DNA from 3 places in the Thermoanaerobacterium sp. RBIITD genome. Region 3 is predicted to be linked to each of the others. Evidence: riboswitches for the same ligand, from Rfam matches in the RefSeq annotation. Region 3 holds a riboswitch; each other region holds the start of a gene.
The links. A riboswitch is a leader RNA that binds a small molecule or an ion and turns the genes downstream of it on or off. The one in region 3 is predicted to bind fluoride.
Positions count from the first base shown of each region.

Region 1 (5,791 bases), 1.1 Mb from region 3:
AAAATTCTTCCTATTGCAGAAAATAGATATCCTATAAAGACGATTGATTTTCTCTTTCCAAGTTTGTCAGATATTATGCCAGAAACTATCCTCATAATACTGACAATTGTTGTTACACTTCCCTCAATTAACCCTACGGTTTCTTTACTTAAACCCAATATCTGAGTATAAAATGTTGGCAAAATAGGCTGTATCATGTCTTGACTCAAGCCGCCAAAAAAGGCAACCCATCCCAATGTTTTAATATTATTGACTGTATTCTTATTTGGTCTTTCTTTGTTGTCCATTTTATTACCTCCTTAATTAAATCTTGATTTAATATTTTCTAAAGCAATTAAAGCGATGTTCTTTGTTAAAATTGAAAAATTATCTATATTGTTGTAAATATAGTCGTATGCAGTTTTATCGCCTATTTCGCCTAATGCCGCTACAATGGCTTGTTCAATATATGGATCCCTATTTTTTTTATCCTTCTTAAGAAATTCTATTAAAGCACTTTTTGCTTCTTTAATCTTAAGTTCCCCAATAATTTTCGCTGCCATATACTGAACATTATAATCAGGATGATTTAAAGCCGTTATAAGTTTTCGACTATAATCATCATTCACAATATTTTTAAAATCATACCCGCATTTTTGACACTTTTCATCGCCAATGTCTGCTATTTTAAAGCAGTTAGGACATATATACCTCATTCTTCATCAGTCCTTATGCCAGAAAGACCTCTTAAATAATTGTTTTCTGCTTCATACCCTTTCAATTTTATATCCAGTGTTTGATTATCTCTTACTAGCTGGAAATATTTAAATCTCATCGCAGAATACTTTGATGCCAACATTATAAGCTGCTTTCTTATATCTTTATCATCAGGATTTTTCCGCTCCATCCAATATGCCTTTATTCCCATCTCAAAAATAGCTCTATAGCAGTCATCACTGCTGAAACCGTCCCTTTCCAAATCCTCTTTTAATTCTTTTATTTCTTCGATTTGTTCGTCACTTATTTCAAATGATACTTTTTTCATCACGGCCACACCTTCCTATTCTAAAAACAATACTATTATTCTCTGAATATTCTCTTGTATAAATCTTCGCCATAGCTTGTCTTAAGCGGTTCACCCTCAACTAATTTAAAAGATCTTTCACCATTAGGCTTTCTTTCGGCTCTTAAAAAAATCGCATTGTCCATTTTTTTATCATACAAGCTGCGAGATAATTCATAAAGATGAGTTACAAAAAATATTTTTACTCGGACTTCCAGCAATGCGCTTATTATCTGTCTTGAAATCTCTGAGCCCTCTCTTTCATTTGTAGCTGCAAATGATTCATTAAAAAGTATCATTGAGTCTTGCTTTATATTATCAACAATATCACTCATCCTGCTTAATTCTTCGTCTAATTTACCGCTGTTCATTTCTTCATCTTCTTCTCTTTTAAAGTGTGTAAATAAGCCAATACATATATTTGATGAAAATTTCTCTGCCGCCACAAACATCCCGCACTGCATCATTAACTGCGCCAGCCCAATGCTTCTTAAAAATGTCGTTTTTCCCCCTTGGTTAGCTCCTGTTATGACAAAAAGGTCTTTTTTGTCCGCATTCAAATCATTTGCCACTACTTTCTGTTTCATTGTCAGAGACAGACTAATATCATATAGACCAACAAAAGAGTGTTTCCGTTCATCCGCAGATAAAGGCACGGGAAAACATATAGTCTCACCTATCTTCGTAAGTTGCTCATATAAATTAATGCAACCGATATAAAATGCTAATTCCGTCCTAAGCATCTTAAAAAAGCCGTTAATGTGATCTGCAGACTGCGCTAAAGCATTCGCTACAAGGTTTATGCCTCTATCTTTTAATTCTGATAATGCTTTCATACCGCTTTCGTCTCGATCACTGATGTAAAAAGTAAATGCGGGTGTCTTTTTTGAAAAAATCCTCTCAATTAAGCCTTGTTTAGTCTCCTTTGACTTACGAAGAATATAGTGAATTCCTTTATTTCCCTTTCCCAGTTCTGCACTTATTAGTACGCCATTATCAAATTTCAGCTCTTTCAAATGATTTTTCACAGTTTCAATATATCCATCATCCAATTCTTTTTGAAGCATTGAAAATAGCGACTTAAAACCATCAGAATCAAAATTATGAATATTTTCTTCCGCAACGTTTCTTAATTTTTTAAGCATATCAATATACATGTGCATTAGTTCAATGGAGCTATGCAAAATTGATGACGGGTAGCTACTAAAAATGCTCCAAAAATTTTTCTTTTCATTTTCTATTGTTTCAACTGCAATGCCATAAATGGTTCTGACGACATAAGGATTCTTAAGACAATCTCTGAGAATATCTTGACGATAAAGGATTTCATCAATATCATTTAGACTTGTTAGAATGACTCTATAAGCTACATCGTACAAAAACTCATCACCTTGTGCCATAGCATCAAAAACCACATTCAAACCTAAATCCTGTATCAGCATCTGTTCATTCCAAGGCAATTCCTGCTTCATATCAAAATCGCGATTTTTGTATAATAGAAATGTCTTCATTGCTTTACACGCTCCTTTATATAGTCGTACGTAAGTCTGTATTTTTCCGCAATTGTAATAGCATAAGATAATCCATCAGCCGGTTTTCTTACAACCTTATAAGTTCTAAGTACAGGATTGTCTGGTACCACTGTACTAACTACGCTTACAGTCTTTTCGCTATAAGTGGATAATTCATCTATAAATGTAACCCAAACACAAAGCAAATCTAATTTTATTATCTTATCCATTATTTTTTTGCTGAGAAAGATCGCATCTTCTAATGTAGTAGAAGTAAATATTTCATTCAATATAACAATGCTATTTGATGTAGCTTTTAAAAGGATATCGTAAATTCTAATCAATTCATCTTCTAATTTGCTATGAAGGTCATTTACGTCTTCCTCTCTTTCAAAGTGTGTAAAAATATTGTCATATAAAAATAGCTGCGCTTTATAACCTGGAACAGGGCACCCAATACTTGCTAAATAATGAACTTGCCCAAATGTCCTAGCAAATGTCGTTTTCCCACCTTGATTAGGTCCAGATACAACGAAAATTCTCTCTTTGCCACTTAGGTAAAAATCGTTTGTGACAACTGTCGATTTATTGGCAATAAGTTTATTGGCCAAAGCCAAGTCAAAACATCCATAATCAAAAACTTCTTTAGATTCGCTGACAACAAGTGGATAGCAGAAATCCAATCCTATCTCTTTGAACCTTGAAATAAACTCCAAATACGACATATAAAACTGTACCTCTCGTTCAAATGCGCCTATCTTATCATCAATGTAATCGCTATTTTTAAGGCAGTAATCATCAAGCTCTGCAAATATTTCTTTGTATAATTGAGCTACCAAATCTAAAATGTTTGCCTCCACATGGTTCATATCTGCATACTCTGAAAACTTCTTTCTGTAATCTTTCGCTTCTCCTTCTTTAAACTTCTTAAAAGTTTCTTCCACAATGTCGCTGTAATTTATCTCTGATTCGTATTTGCTTACTTTTATGCCGTTTCCCCTTATAAGTATACTGTACTTTATAGATGACAAATCGTCTTTAAGCTTTTTTGTTGCTTCATTCAAAGATACAAAAGAATCGCTTTTAACATATTTCAAGATATATTCTCGAAATGCAATAAAACCAGTAGACTTTAAATCCATAAGCGTTAAATCGTTAGCTAGAGAAGCTACAGCATCACAATAAATATCAACTGCATCTAAAAACCATCTTTCTTTTTGATACTTGTAGTAAAGTTTATCTGCCTGCATCAGATTTTCACGCATATGTTGAAATTTCTCAGAAAAAGATTTTATGCACTCAAAAAGTTTATTATCTTCAAGATCCCTCATTATTTCCTGACGATATTTTATAGTATCAATGTCATTAGGCGTTTTGTAGAAAAATGGTTTGAGGTTATATTCGCTCCTGCCAAATGTTATAGCATCTACTATTTGATCAATATTCAAATCCTGAAAAAAATCTGGTTCACTAGGTACCTCTTTATTTAACAAATCATTGGTATTTAAAAACAGGATACTTTGAAACGTCATTTCATCGCACCTCCTAAAATAATTAGAACGATACTTAAAAGGATATTTCATCTAAAAATTAAAAAGCCGACAGCTATCTACTCTACTAGTAGAAGCCATCAGCTTTTCAGCAGTTTAAATGAGGGAGCTTCATCCTCTTTTTTATTGTCAAATATATTATATCATTTTATCCATTAATATGGAAGAGCATTTTTATGCAAGCTAATAACCTTTTATTAATCTTGATACAATGTTGTATATTATACTAAATCAATTAGTTGCTAATGTCAATACGAAATTGTGTTCTGCCTTTCTGCTCTTAAAAAAATTGCATTATCCATTTTTTTATCATATAAGCTATGTGAGAGTTCATATAAATGCGTAACAAAGATGATTTTTATTCGTTTTTCTAATAATACACTTATTATTTGCCTAAAAATCTCCGAACCCTCCCTTTCATTTGTCGCCGCAAATGATTCATTAAAGAGTATCGTAGAATTTGATGTTATATTATCTACAATATCGCTCATTCTCCTAAGTTCTTCATCAAGTTTCCCGCTTTTCATTGTAATATCTTCTTCCCGTTTATAATGAGTAAAAAGACCATTGCAGATATTTGAACAGAATGTTTCAGCTGGCACAAACATGCCACATTGCATCATCAATTGTGCTAAGCCAATACTTCTTAAAAAAGTGGTTTTTCCGCCTTGATTAGCACCAGTTATAATAAAAAGATCCTTATCATTAGCATTCAAATCATTTGCTACAATTTTCTGCTTCATAGTTATTGCTAAGCAAACATCATATAAGCCCTTAAAAGAAAGCTTGCGTTCATCAGGAGATACAGGTACTGGAAAGCATACTGGTTCTCCTTTTTGAATGAGTTGTTCATATAATTTGATACAACCAATATAAAAGGCCAATTCTGCCCTTAACATATTAAAAAAGCCGTTAATATGATCAGCAGATTGTGCTAACGCATTTGCTACAAGATTTATCCCTTTATCTTTTAATTCTGACAATGCTTTCATGCCGCTTTCATCCCGATCACTGATGTAAAAAGTAAATGCGGGTGGCTTTTTTGAAAAAATCCTCTCAATTAAGCCTTGTTTAATCTCCTTTGACTTACGAAGAATATAATGAATTCCCTTATTGCCCTTTCCTAGTTCTGCACTTATTAGTACACCATTATCAAATTTCAGCTCTTTTAAATGATCTTTTACACTTTCAATATATATTCATCATTCAATTCTTTTTTAAGCATTGAAAATAGTGATTTAAACCCTTCTGTTTCAAAATTATGAGCATTCTCATCTGCAACATTCCTTAATTTTTTTAGCATATCCAAATACATCTGCATCATTTCAATTGAACTATGCAATATGGATCCTGAATAATTGCTAAAAATGCTCCAAAAATTTCTCCTCTCGTTTTCGATCGTTTCTACTGTAATATTATAAATATTTCTGACAACGGAAGGATTCTTAAGGCAATCCTTGAGAATATACTGGCGGTAAAGTATTTCATCAATATCATTTAAGCTAGATAAAATAGCTTCTTTAGCAACATTAAACAAAAATTCGTCACCTTGTGCCATTGTATCAAAAAGCGTCTTTAATTCCAAATCCTGTATCAATATTTGCTCATTCCATGGTAAATCTTGTTTTAAATCAAAATCACGGTTTCTAAACATAAGAAATGTCTTCATGATTTTATCCGCTCCTTTA
Region 1 is NZ_LT906662.1:2,547,368-2,553,158, reverse strand. Features, by position in the region: gene CPG45_RS12295 (MFS transporter) at 1-287, opposite strand, end outside; gene CPG45_RS12290 (HEAT repeat domain-containing protein) at 300-695, opposite strand; gene CPG45_RS12285 (hypothetical protein) at 692-1,024, opposite strand; gene CPG45_RS12280 (MutS-related protein) at 1,060-2,553, opposite strand; gene CPG45_RS12275 (MutS-related protein) at 2,550-4,085, opposite strand; fluoride riboswitch at 4,168-4,231, opposite strand; gene CPG45_RS17655 (MutS-related protein) at 4,352-5,242, opposite strand; gene CPG45_RS17650 (hypothetical protein) at 5,284-5,772, opposite strand; gene CPG45_RS12265 (MutS-related protein) at 5,769-5,791, opposite strand, start outside.
Region 1: it holds a riboswitch for fluoride, as region 3 does, so the genes downstream of both, CPG45_RS12275 (MutS-related protein) here and crcB (fluoride efflux transporter CrcB) in region 3, are expected to answer to the same signal.

Region 2 (5,791 bases), 1.1 Mb from region 3:
TATTAAAATATCAGGTAAAAAGAAAAAAAATATTAAATTTGCTGCATCCGTATTTATAATTTTAATATTAGGAACATCAATTTACTTTTTAAATAGCTATGTAATGTCAAACCAATCAAAAAGCAATAGCCAAAATGTTTCCGGCGTGAATACTGCTGATGAAAAAGTACAAGTCGGCACTGAGAAAGGAGATTTAGCACCAGATTTTTCATTAAAAGATATAAACGGCAATACAGTGACTTTGTCAAAGCTAAGAGGCAAAAAAGTTATATTAAATTTCTGGGCTACAACATGTCCATATTGTAAAATTGAAATGCCGGAGTTGAATAAGTTTTATCAAAACAATAAGAAAGATGTCGTGCTATTAGCAATAGATATAGGGGAAGAAAAATCTACAGTTGAAAATTATCTTGAAGGCAAAGGGTATGGTTTTACGATACTTCTAGACAGTGATGCCAAAACTGCTATAAACTATAAAGTTCAATTTATACCTATGTCATTTTTCATTGATGAAAAGGGAATAATAAGATCTATAAGCAATGGTGCAATGACGTATGATGAGATAGAGGAATACTATCAGACGATTTCTCAATAATTACAGAATTTCATATATTCCGATTGACTTTTAATAGATTAGATGTTATTATAATGAAAGGATACCTAATAGGGGTATAAAGTACCAAAGGAGGCGCGAAAAATGGCAAAAGATCCTGTATGTCGAATGGATTTAAGAGAAGAAGATGCCGCAGCTAAAACAACATATAACGGGAAGGAGTATTTCTTCTGTTCGAATAGCTGCAAAGTAGAATTTGAGAAAGATCCAGAGAAATATGTTAATGACCAAAAAGAACATCTGCATCAAGTACATCATCGCCATGGTAATCATGGTTGCTGTTAATTTGTTTTTGGAGTGATAGCAATGAGTAGGGTTTGATAAATCAAATCCTATTCATTTATGTGGACTTATTTTCTTGAATATCCGACGCAGTGGCACATGGGCTTACTATAAGACAAGCAATAGGAGGAATAGGTTGCGATGTATTCGGTTATGCGATGGCACGTCCATGGCCATGTGGTGTAAGAGTAGATGGACAATTATTGCACCCTGCACAAGTTTATGAATTTTTACTTGACTATATCATGTTTCTCGTGCTATGGAGAAGAAGGGGTTAGATAAAATACAATGGGCAATTATTTATCATATATATAATCTTCTTCAATATAAATAGGGCAATTGTGGAATTCTTCATGGCAAATCCAATGATTTTACCACCATTTAATATAGCGCATCTTGCAAGTGCAGTATTTATAGTAGCAGCTCTGATTTCAACACATTATATTAAAAAATATAACACTGTTGAAAAAGATGAAATGCCAGTACAAACTAAAAAAGGTTATACAGACATTATAGTTATAGTAATGCTAATGGTAATGTCGACAGCTTTCTTTTACTATATACATTAATTAAATTTAAATTTTAATTTATGAAAGGAGAATCATAGATGAAGTTTTTATCATACATTTTACCATTTTTATTTCTACTATTATGTCCATTAATGCATCTTTTTATAATGAAGGGAATGCATGATCATAATCAAAATCATGATCAAGAAATTAATAATGAGCAAATCGAAAAACCCGAAGATAAAGAGAATATAATATAGGCTAAATATTGGTCTTCTCTTTTCATTTGGAGAAGTGGTATGTAACATTTAATAGTTTTTTAAGAGGTATTTCATTAGATCTTCATAGTTTTGATATATTATTAAAATATAAAATTTAAAAAGGAGAGATTTATATGAGTATAATAAAACGCATATCTACAATCTTTAAAGCAAAGGCAAATTATATAGTAGAAAAAATGGAGGACCCAGAAGATACTCTAAATTATTCATTAGTGGAGATGAGAGAAAACTTATCAAAAATAAAAAGTTCCATGGTAGAAGTAGCAACGGTAAAGAAAAGATTAGAGAACGAATTAAATGAAATCAATATTAAGGTATCAGAATATGACAAAAATGTGGAATTAGCATTAGAAAATGGTAGAGAGGATTTGGCGAAAACATTGATACAAAATAAAAATGATCTATTAGAAAAAAAGACAAATCTTGAAATACAGATAAAAAGCATCGAAGAACAGCTTAAAAATATAGAAAAAAGCAAAGAGCAGATGGAAGAAAATGTAGTGAAATTACAAAGCAAAAAAGAAGAACTTATTACAATGAAAAAAGTAGCGGATGCCCAGGTCATGATTAAGGAAACATTGACAGGAATTGCAGGTGATTCAACAAATATAGGGGAGAGGATAAAAAATGCGGAAGGAAAAATTAAAGAAAAATATGCTAAATCACAGGCTATAGATTATATGGTTGATGAAGGTATGCTCGATAATATTTTAGATGATGGAGATAATGTTGAGAAGGAATTAAAAAATATTGAAAAGGAGAAAAAAGTCAATGAAGAACTTGAAGAACTAAAAAAACGAATTATGGAAAAAATCAAATAAATAAGGAGTGATTTTTATGGGATGTGGCGGAAGAGGTTTCTTCAAGATCTTTGATTTTTATGATATTTATGGAGGCTGTGGAAGTGGTGGTTACCATCATGAAAGGCATTATGAATATGACAGATATGATGAAATGATCACAGTAATAGATAGATTATATGCAGAAGGTAAGATTGATACAGAATTGTATTCAAGATTAAGAAAAGATGCTGCAAGTGGTAACCTTACAATTGATGATTTAATGAGAATCGAGATAAATAGCCGTAAGAAATCAAATAGTGAATACAGTGAGACTGATTTTGAATTAAAAAAGTATTATGACAAATTAAATCAAATTGATAAGGCTAAAGAAGAATCATTGAAGATAAAAAATGAATTAATTTCACAGATTGAAGATTTAAAAAGAAAAGCAACAAATCTTGAAAAAGCGGCAGAAACAATGCTTTCCGCAGACGAGTCTTCAGCTAAAGACTATCTTAAAGAAAAAATAGACATGGAAAGTAAGATATCTACACTTGAAAAGAGAAAGCAAGATCTTGATAAAGATATTTCTGATATGGATGAACTTAAAAATGAATTGAATCTCAAAATCCTTGAGCTAAAATCATTAAAACAAAGAGAAAAGCTAAATGACTTAAAATTTGATATAAAGAATGTAAAAAAATAGAACTCTTTATAGGAGTTCTATTTTTATGTGGGTGGCATGCGCGCAGCCTTGACGTCGAAAGTCCGTTATGGGGGGATAGCACATAACCGTTAGCTAAAGATAAGGGTGTCCATCGTGAGGCCGGGTACTCAACATAGGTAGGTTGCGATAGAAGTAAGCAGCAAAATCATGGCGTGACGAACAGAAACTGCATATAAGACATATATGCTGGTTGCAAAGCGTAATCCCTTGATAGTTGGATTCAAAGAAGACTAAAAGCATATATTAAAACAGTGGAAGAAAGTCAAAACAAGGCATGAAAATTTAATAAAACAAGGAATTGAAAGACATGAAGTTTGAGATTATGCCGATACAAGGAAAAGTTATTGGAGGATTTCCATTAGGTAATTTTAGATAAAACTTTAATTTATTGTGAGAAAAAAAGAGCCATAAGGCTCCTAAATCCTAAATTATTTTTGTGACCCATTAGTTGTATTTTTTAAAGAATTCGTGCAGGCATTAAGCATATTTTGTGCATCTTTTTCGTCTATTTTTCCACCCATCATATTTTGCACATCTTTTGCTGTGAGTCCTTTCATGTAATTATACATTGCTTTATAGTTGAGATTTGTGCTCATCATGCCATAGCCATAACCATTATTTGAGGTATCTGCTTTTGCTCTTAATGCAGGTATTTGTGTAAATACTATTGCACCTATTAATAATACGCCTGCAATTATAGCTAAAACTTTCTTCTTCATCATAAATTCCTCCTCAATTTTTTATTATGCTTTTATTATACAAGGTAATTATAAAGATCTTATGAAGATAAAAATATTAAAAAACTTTTATTATTTTGCATACCCAGAGGTAGTTTATATGGTATTATCTTAATAAGTATATCAACAATATAAGAGTATTTCCTCGTTAAAAGTAATAATCCGAATATAGCCACAATTGTATTCAAGATTCTTGAAATTGTTCCTATATACTTACTAACTTTAGTTAATCCTGAAAGTATTCTTCCATCTATAAAAGCCTTTAAGATTCCCGCATTAAGTTTTTAGGAAATAAAAGAGAGCCGTAATTTTATGGCTCTTGATTCATATTCTTTCTATTTAGAAGGTTTATAGAATTTTACATTTGGTATTAATTTAAAATGCTTGTCAAGTGTATATATAGATATTTCAGCAATCAATATATCTGTCATTGGTATTGTACATAGCCTCGGTTTCCTTAATTAATTCTTCTGAAATATTTATTGTAGTCCTCATATTAATCAACTCTTTCATACATATTTTACATCATCTTTATATGAATATTAATATGCGAAATACAATAAGGATTATTCTTGTGAACTATAACAAAAAGTATTATAATTATAATGTAAAAAAAAAGGGATGAAGCTCCCTTATGAATTGCTGATAACGGCTGATGGCTTCTACGAGAAAGAGTAGATGGCTATCGGCCTTTTTATATGAGTTGGTTTCAAAGGGGAGATTTTTTATGTTGCTGAATTTATCTATATGTTACAAATGCGGAATATGTTGCAGTTTATTTGATACTATAAATACCCAAGGAGGTGTTATAATTAAATGACTTTTCAAAGCATACTATTTAAAAATATTGAAAACAAGTCAAAAAAAAGAATTATTTGAAGAGCCTGAATTTTTTGCGGATTTACATCTTGATCAGATTATAGAAGCTATAACATTTGGCAGAGGAGAATATAATCTAAAACCATTTTTTTATACTTTATTAAATGACATCAATGCAATCAGGTATCGTCAAGAAATAATGGAAGATCTTGAAAATAAAGTATTATTTGAGTATATAAAATCATTTGCTCAAAAATTTCATGAAATGCGTGAACATCTGGCACAGGCAGATAAACTTTACTATAAATACCAAAAGGAAAGTTGGTTTTTGGATGCAGTTGAAATTTATTGTGAAGCTGTAACTTGCTTAGCACGTGATTTAACACTTGTAGATTTAAAATCAACTGGTTTTCTTGCATTTCGCGAATATCTAGCGAAGTATGTTGAATCTGAATCTTTTACTTCACTTTTGTCTGGGACAAAAAAGCTTAAAGCCGAATTATCATCTATAAAATATTGTTTGCTTATAAATGGCAACTGCATCAAGGTTTGTAAATATGAATCAGAAATTAATTACAGCGATATAGTTGAAAAAACATTTAAAAAATTCAAAGAAGGAGATGTGAAAGACTATCGGATGAAATTTTCCGAATATACGGAAATGAACCATGTTGAAGCAAATATATTGGATTTTGTAGTTCAATTATATCCAGAAATATTTACAAATCTTGATAATTATTGCATAAAAAATATCAATTATATAGATGAAAAAATAAGTGTTTTTGATCGTGAAATACAATTTTATATGGCCTATTTAGAGTTTATATCGATGTTTAAACAAGTGGGATTAAAATTTTGTTATCCGCAAATTTCCAGTACATGCAAGGAAGTTTATGATTATGAAAGTTTTGATTTGGCTTTAGCTAATAAACTTATATCTAATCAATCGCCAGTCGTCTTAAATGACTTTTATCTTAAAGGGAATGAAAGAATTTTCGTCGTATCTGGTCCTAATCAAGGTGGAAAAACAACTTTTGCTCG
Region 2 is NZ_LT906662.1:2,541,107-2,546,897, forward strand. Features, by position in the region: gene CPG45_RS12225 (TlpA family protein disulfide reductase) at 1-595, shown strand, start outside; gene CPG45_RS12230 (YHS domain-containing protein) at 698-898, shown strand; gene CPG45_RS18520 (prolipoprotein diacylglyceryl transferase family protein) at 988-1,173, shown strand; gene CPG45_RS18525 (hypothetical protein) at 1,249-1,464, shown strand; gene CPG45_RS12240 (DUF2933 domain-containing protein) at 1,503-1,664, shown strand; gene CPG45_RS12245 (PspA/IM30 family protein) at 1,799-2,506, shown strand; gene CPG45_RS12250 (hypothetical protein) at 2,523-3,173, shown strand; gene CPG45_RS12255 (hypothetical protein) at 3,623-3,913, opposite strand; fluoride riboswitch at 4,540-4,603, shown strand; gene CPG45_RS12265 (MutS-related protein) at 4,779-5,791, shown strand, end outside.
Region 2: it holds a riboswitch for fluoride, as region 3 does, so the genes downstream of both, CPG45_RS12265 (MutS-related protein) here and crcB (fluoride efflux transporter CrcB) in region 3, are expected to answer to the same signal.

Region 3 (5,791 bases):
GCGTTGCTGCGTCAGGGTTCCCCCCATTGCGCAATATTCCCCACTGCTGCCTCCCGTAGGAGTCTGGACCGTCTCTCAGTTCCAGTGTGGCCGTTCACCCTCTCAGGCCGGCTACCCATCGTTGCCTTGGTGGGCCTTTACCTCACCAACTAGCTAATGGGCCGCGGACTCTTCCTTTAGCGGATTTCTCCTTTCTTCACAAGATGATGCCACCTCGTGACATTATCCGGTATTAGCACCCCTTTCGGTGTGTTATCCCGGTCTATAGGGTAGATTGTCCACGTGTTACTCACCCGTCCGCCGCTAAGTAAATACCGTATAGTATTTACTCCGCTCGACTTGCATGTGTTAGGCACGCCGCCAGCGTTCGTCCTGAGCCAGGATCAAACTCTCATGTTTAAATCCTTACCTCTTTTTTATTCTCTGGCTTTTTTCTCACTGTTCGGTTTTCAAGGTTCAACCTGTCGCATTGGCGACATTGTCTATATTATCATATTTCATTTTTTATGTCAACTATTTTTTTGCTGTCATATTTCTTTGGACTACTTCTTTCGGATCCTAAGATCCTTCGCCTCAGTTCATTCGGCTCAGAATTGCATCAACCGATTGTCCCGCTCTTGCGGTGTATATAAATATATCATATTTTTTTGCATAGTACAACATGATTGATCGCGGTTATTCGTCAATAATCTATTTTATGTTACATTATCTTTTTATTGCTTGTATTTTCTCATTCTTATGTTAAATTTGTGTAAAATTTAAGAGGCATTAATAATGCCCCTTAAAATATTCTTATTTTTTATTTGATAGTATATTTTGAACCTGCTGTGTTGCCTGTTGCTGTTGATTAAGCTTGTTATTTGAATTGACATAGTTTAATCTATTGTTAAGCATATTTACATGTCTTTGCATATCTTGTTGCATCTGCTGAAACATCTGTTTTGCTGATGGATCATCCGTAGAACTTGCAAACTGTGCATATGTGCCAAGTGCTGATTGTGCAGCGGCTACAGCTTTTTCAATATCACTTTTTACTGTCATATTAATTACCTCCTTAAATTGATTACATTCTTATTATTTCATTTTAGGAGGTAAAATAACCTTAATGTGATTTGAAATTTCTGTCATACAATATATTGCAAAATTACAAGGAGGATTATTCCTGGTATTCCAAGAAAGCCGACCACAAGTGCAGTTATCGGATTGATGGCCACATATATTCCAAAAGATTTGCCAGCCATATTTATAAAAAATAAAACCAAAGCACCAATTATGCCATTTAATATTAACCTTAGCAAAAACTTCCTCGGCACGACTAATAACCAGCCAAGTATGTAAAGTAAAAAAAGTCCGATAACATATGCGATAATTATATTATATTCAATGCTTAAATTCATAAAAAAATTCCCCCCTTAATACATCCTATGATTATTATATTAAGAGGGGGACAAATTATGATATCAATGAACTGAAATTATTAAAATTAATACCATTCTCTTTTGCTTTTTTTATTAAGTATATGTATTTCTTTCTTAGTGATTCAAGATTGTATATGGCTTGATCTACTAAATCAGGGTCTGTCACATTTTGAAAATACATTTCCGCGTCTTTTAACTGCCTCATGGTATTTTTAACTTCATTGATTAAAGCAGTATTTTCATCACCAATATTTTCTTTTGTAGCAGAAATTTCTTTAAAAAAATTGTATAGCGAGCCCATAAAATACCTCCTCAACCATATTATTGTCACTAATACGGCTGAGTATACTTTATATAATTGCTTCTTTTAATTTATCAAGTGCTTCACCATCAAGTTTTTTTAATTTTACAGACTTATATATGATATCTATTGCGTCCTTAGACGACATACCTCTTCTGTATGGTCTATCCTCTGTCAGTGCTTGGTACATATCGCATACCGCCATAAGCTTTGAAACACTATCAAGGTCTTTATCCTTAAGACCCTCTGGGTAACCTGATCCATCTAATTTTTCATGATGATTTGCTGCCCATTCTGCAATATCGTCAATGCCACCAATTTCTCTCAATATCTTTTTTGTATAATATGTATGTGATCTCATTTTCATATACTCTTCTTCGTTTAATTTGCCCGGTTTATCAAGTATGTCATTCGGAATAGATAGCTTTCCAAGGTCATGCAAAAGTCCAGCAATTTTTATTTTTTTAATCAATAAATCGTTGTAGCCTGAAATTTTTGCTGTTTTATATGCAAGCTCAGAAACACCTTTTGAATGTGTGTGTGTGAAATGGCTTTTATTATCTATTATTTTTGAGAAAGCCAGTGCAACTTTATTAAGGCCATTTATATCTATAGTTATGAGTTCATTTTTAACATATGGTTCTAAGATACTAAATGTATCATAAAACTCATAATCAAGCCAAAATTTTTCTTGGTTTATAAGGTCTAACATAACGTCTACAATCAAGGGATTAAATGCTTTGCCAGACTCATTTACTAACCATTTTTTTATGTACTTTCTTGTATCATATTCATTTGATTCTTTAGAAACCGTATTGTATTTTATATCGAATTGATCTGCTAAATATATTACTTGTGATTCAATAGGTATAGAAGTACCATTAAGATGAAAATGTCCGCTTCCGTCCCAATTTTCATGATGATACTTTATAAATTCTGAAAACTCTAACCCGTGTGGGATGTCTTTTACTATTTCACTACCTCTTAGAGAGTGCTTCCATGTTTCGGTCGATGTAAAATCTTCATATGTGTCATTTTTGCCTATATCATGGAGAAAAGCAGAATAGAATATCATATGTTCATCATTTTCGTTAAGGTACAAATTCTTTGATAAACGTATAGCTATGTATGCAACTTTGCGTGCATGACCAAAATTTCTTCTCTCGAGAATGTCAAGTGATAGTGATAATGCTGATAATAATCTAAAATAATTTAAAATCAAAGTCTTCCCCCCTCATTTGTATGTATACATATTATAATACACTATTTAAAAAATATTTCCAACATAATAACCAAAAAATGCCCCTAAAAGTCCTATAATAACTGTCATTGCACTGTATAAAAAAGCATGTAAATAATGTTTTTGCCGCAAAAGACTTATCGTTTCATGTGAAAAAGTCGAATACGTCGTAAAAGCACCTATAAAGCCAGTCAATAAAAATAATCTTATATCATTATTCATTATGTAGAACACCTTAGGATTTGATAAAATATTAAGCAAAAATGCTCCCATCGTATTTATCAAAAATGTTTCTACAGGTACAATAAAATCTCTATTTTCTTTAATATGCCTTGATATTTCATAGCGCAATATAGCACCAAAAATACCGCCGAGTCCAACATACAAGATATTCGATATCATTTATTTTCACGTCCTCTTATAAATTTTACTGTCCTATCGCTGAATTCAAATCCCATAAATGACATTATAAATCCACTTAATATCGAAAGGAAAACATAAGTTAGTGCAATTAAAACTTTTCCTCCTCTTAATAAGTCTATTGTTTCTTTAGTAAAAGTAGAAAATGTCGTAAAAGCACCTATGAATCCTGTTGTAATAGCCAATCGTATATTTGAATCAACATTGTACTCTTCAAGAGCTAAGTTTGATATGTAGCTTAGTAAAAATGATCCAAATACATTTATAAAAAATGTCTCAAAAGGAAAAACAGTATGACAAATATTTTGGTAATAATTTGAAACCAAGTACCTCATGATAGCCCCAAAAAATCCACCAATACCTATGTATATATACTCCATTAAAATCACCCTCCATTATTTCATCAAAAATAACAAAATTAGTAAATTAAAACGGCTCCTATTAGGTTATGATACCTAATAGGAGCCATTAGCTTTCAAAGCAATTATAGGTGAGCTCCATCACCATTTTCATTTTATGATGTACAATATTGTTTGTAAAGATTACATTTCCCTTCTGCCTTCCAATGCCCTTGATAATGTTACTACATCCGTATATTCGAGGTCACCGCCAACAGGTACACCATGTGCAATTCTTGTAACTTTTATGCCGAAGGGCTTAATTAATTTTGCTATATACATAGCTGTTGCTTCGCCTTCTATATCAGGATTTGTTGCCAAAATAATTTCTTTTATATCATTATTTTTAATCCTTTCAAGAAGTTCTTTGATTTTTATGTCTTCAGGACCAACTCCATCCATCGGTGATATCACACCATGCAGTACATGGTATAGCCCATGATATTCCCTTGTCTTTTCCATCGCAACGACATCCCTCGGATCAGATACAACGCAAATCGTTGAAGGATCTCTTGTCTTATCGCTGCAAACATTGCATAAATCGCCGTCGGTAAAATTATAACAGACTGTACAATATCTCAAATTTTCCTTTGCCTCCAAAATAGCATTTGACAAGTTTGATACATCTTCTTTCGGCATATCAATTATATAAAAGGCAAGTCTCTGGGCCGTCTTTCTTCCTATACCAGGAAGCCTTGACAATTCATCAATTAACTTAGATAATGACCTCGAATAAAAATTCATTAATTAATTCACCTCAAAATAGACCTGGTATATTTAAGCCACCCGTTACTTTTCCCATCTCCTGGGCAATCATCTGCTCAGCACTTCTTAATGCCTGATTTACTGCTGCCAATACAAGGTCCTCTAACATTTCTACATCATCTTTGTCAACAACAGCAGGATCAATCTTAATGCTTATTAACTCTTTTCTTCCATTCGCAACAACCTTAATAGCTCCGCCTCCTGCGGTCTCTTCAACTGTCTTGCTTTCAAGCTCCTCCTGTACCTTTTTCATCTGTTCCTGCATCTGCTGGGCCTGTTTAATCATGTTGTTCATGTTAAAACCGCCTGGAAATCCTCCTTTTGCCATTAGGCATACCTCCTATTTTATATTTAATGCTCTATCTTATTTATATGCTGATTTTGACTTAGTAGTGAATATATTTAATCTATAATTTCTACATCGCCAAAATAATTTTTAACCTGTTCTAGTAATTTATCGTCATCATTTTTTACAGTGACAAAATCTAAAATATATTCATTTCCCGATATTTTCTTGATAACATCTTTAATATAGTCTTTATTTTCTACCCTATTTAGTTCATTTACGTATAATTCTTGTTCCTCAGGATATTCTACCATAAATTTATCATCTTTTAAATATGGTTTTCCAAAGTTCATAAAAGAATAAATCATTGGCCTATCTTTTTTTATCATTCTTAATGCCTTGTTCCATATATCATTAATGTCTATATTGGTGACATCTTCTTTCTTAGTTTCTTCATCTTTTGTATTATTTTCCCTTTCTTCCTCTCTTTTTAAATCTTCAAGCCTGTTCTCTTCATTAGAGCTTTTTATATTTTTGACTTTTTTTTCTTTAGTAAGTGCTATTTCATTATTTAGATTCTTTATATTATTTAATTTATTTTCAAGATTTTCAATCCTATTCAGAATACTGGACATATCCGGTGAAATTTCAGGACATACGAGTTTTAAGATGGTTATTTCAAGCAGTATCCTTGGTGATGCAGAGTATCTAATTGTACCTTGTAGCTCCATTAATTTATCAATGGCATTTGACAAAAATGTAGTATCAAATTCAGCCGCCAAAAGCTTTTTACCGCTTATATCGACATCAAGTATATCTTTAGATTCCTCACCGCAGGTTTTATATATAAGCACATCTCTTAGGAAGTTTAATATTGATTTAATTAAATTGCTTATATCTATACCATAAAGCATCAATTTGTCAATTTTTTTCATTGATTCTTTCGCATCTTTATCATTTATA
Region 3 is NZ_LT906662.1:1,475,867-1,481,657, reverse strand. Features, by position in the region: rRNA gene CPG45_RS06890 (16S ribosomal RNA) at 1-399, opposite strand, end outside; gene CPG45_RS06885 (DUF1657 domain-containing protein) at 793-1,041, opposite strand; gene CPG45_RS06880 (pro-sigmaK processing inhibitor BofA family protein) at 1,125-1,397, opposite strand; gene CPG45_RS06875 (DUF2508 family protein) at 1,453-1,719, opposite strand; gene CPG45_RS06870 (HD domain-containing phosphohydrolase) at 1,769-2,941, opposite strand; gene crcB (fluoride efflux transporter CrcB) at 2,987-3,358, opposite strand; gene crcB (fluoride efflux transporter CrcB) at 3,358-3,759, opposite strand; fluoride riboswitch at 3,832-3,893, opposite strand; gene recR (recombination mediator RecR) at 3,922-4,521, opposite strand; gene CPG45_RS06850 (YbaB/EbfC family nucleoid-associated protein) at 4,535-4,870, opposite strand; gene dnaX (DNA polymerase III subunit gamma/tau) at 4,945-5,791, opposite strand, start outside.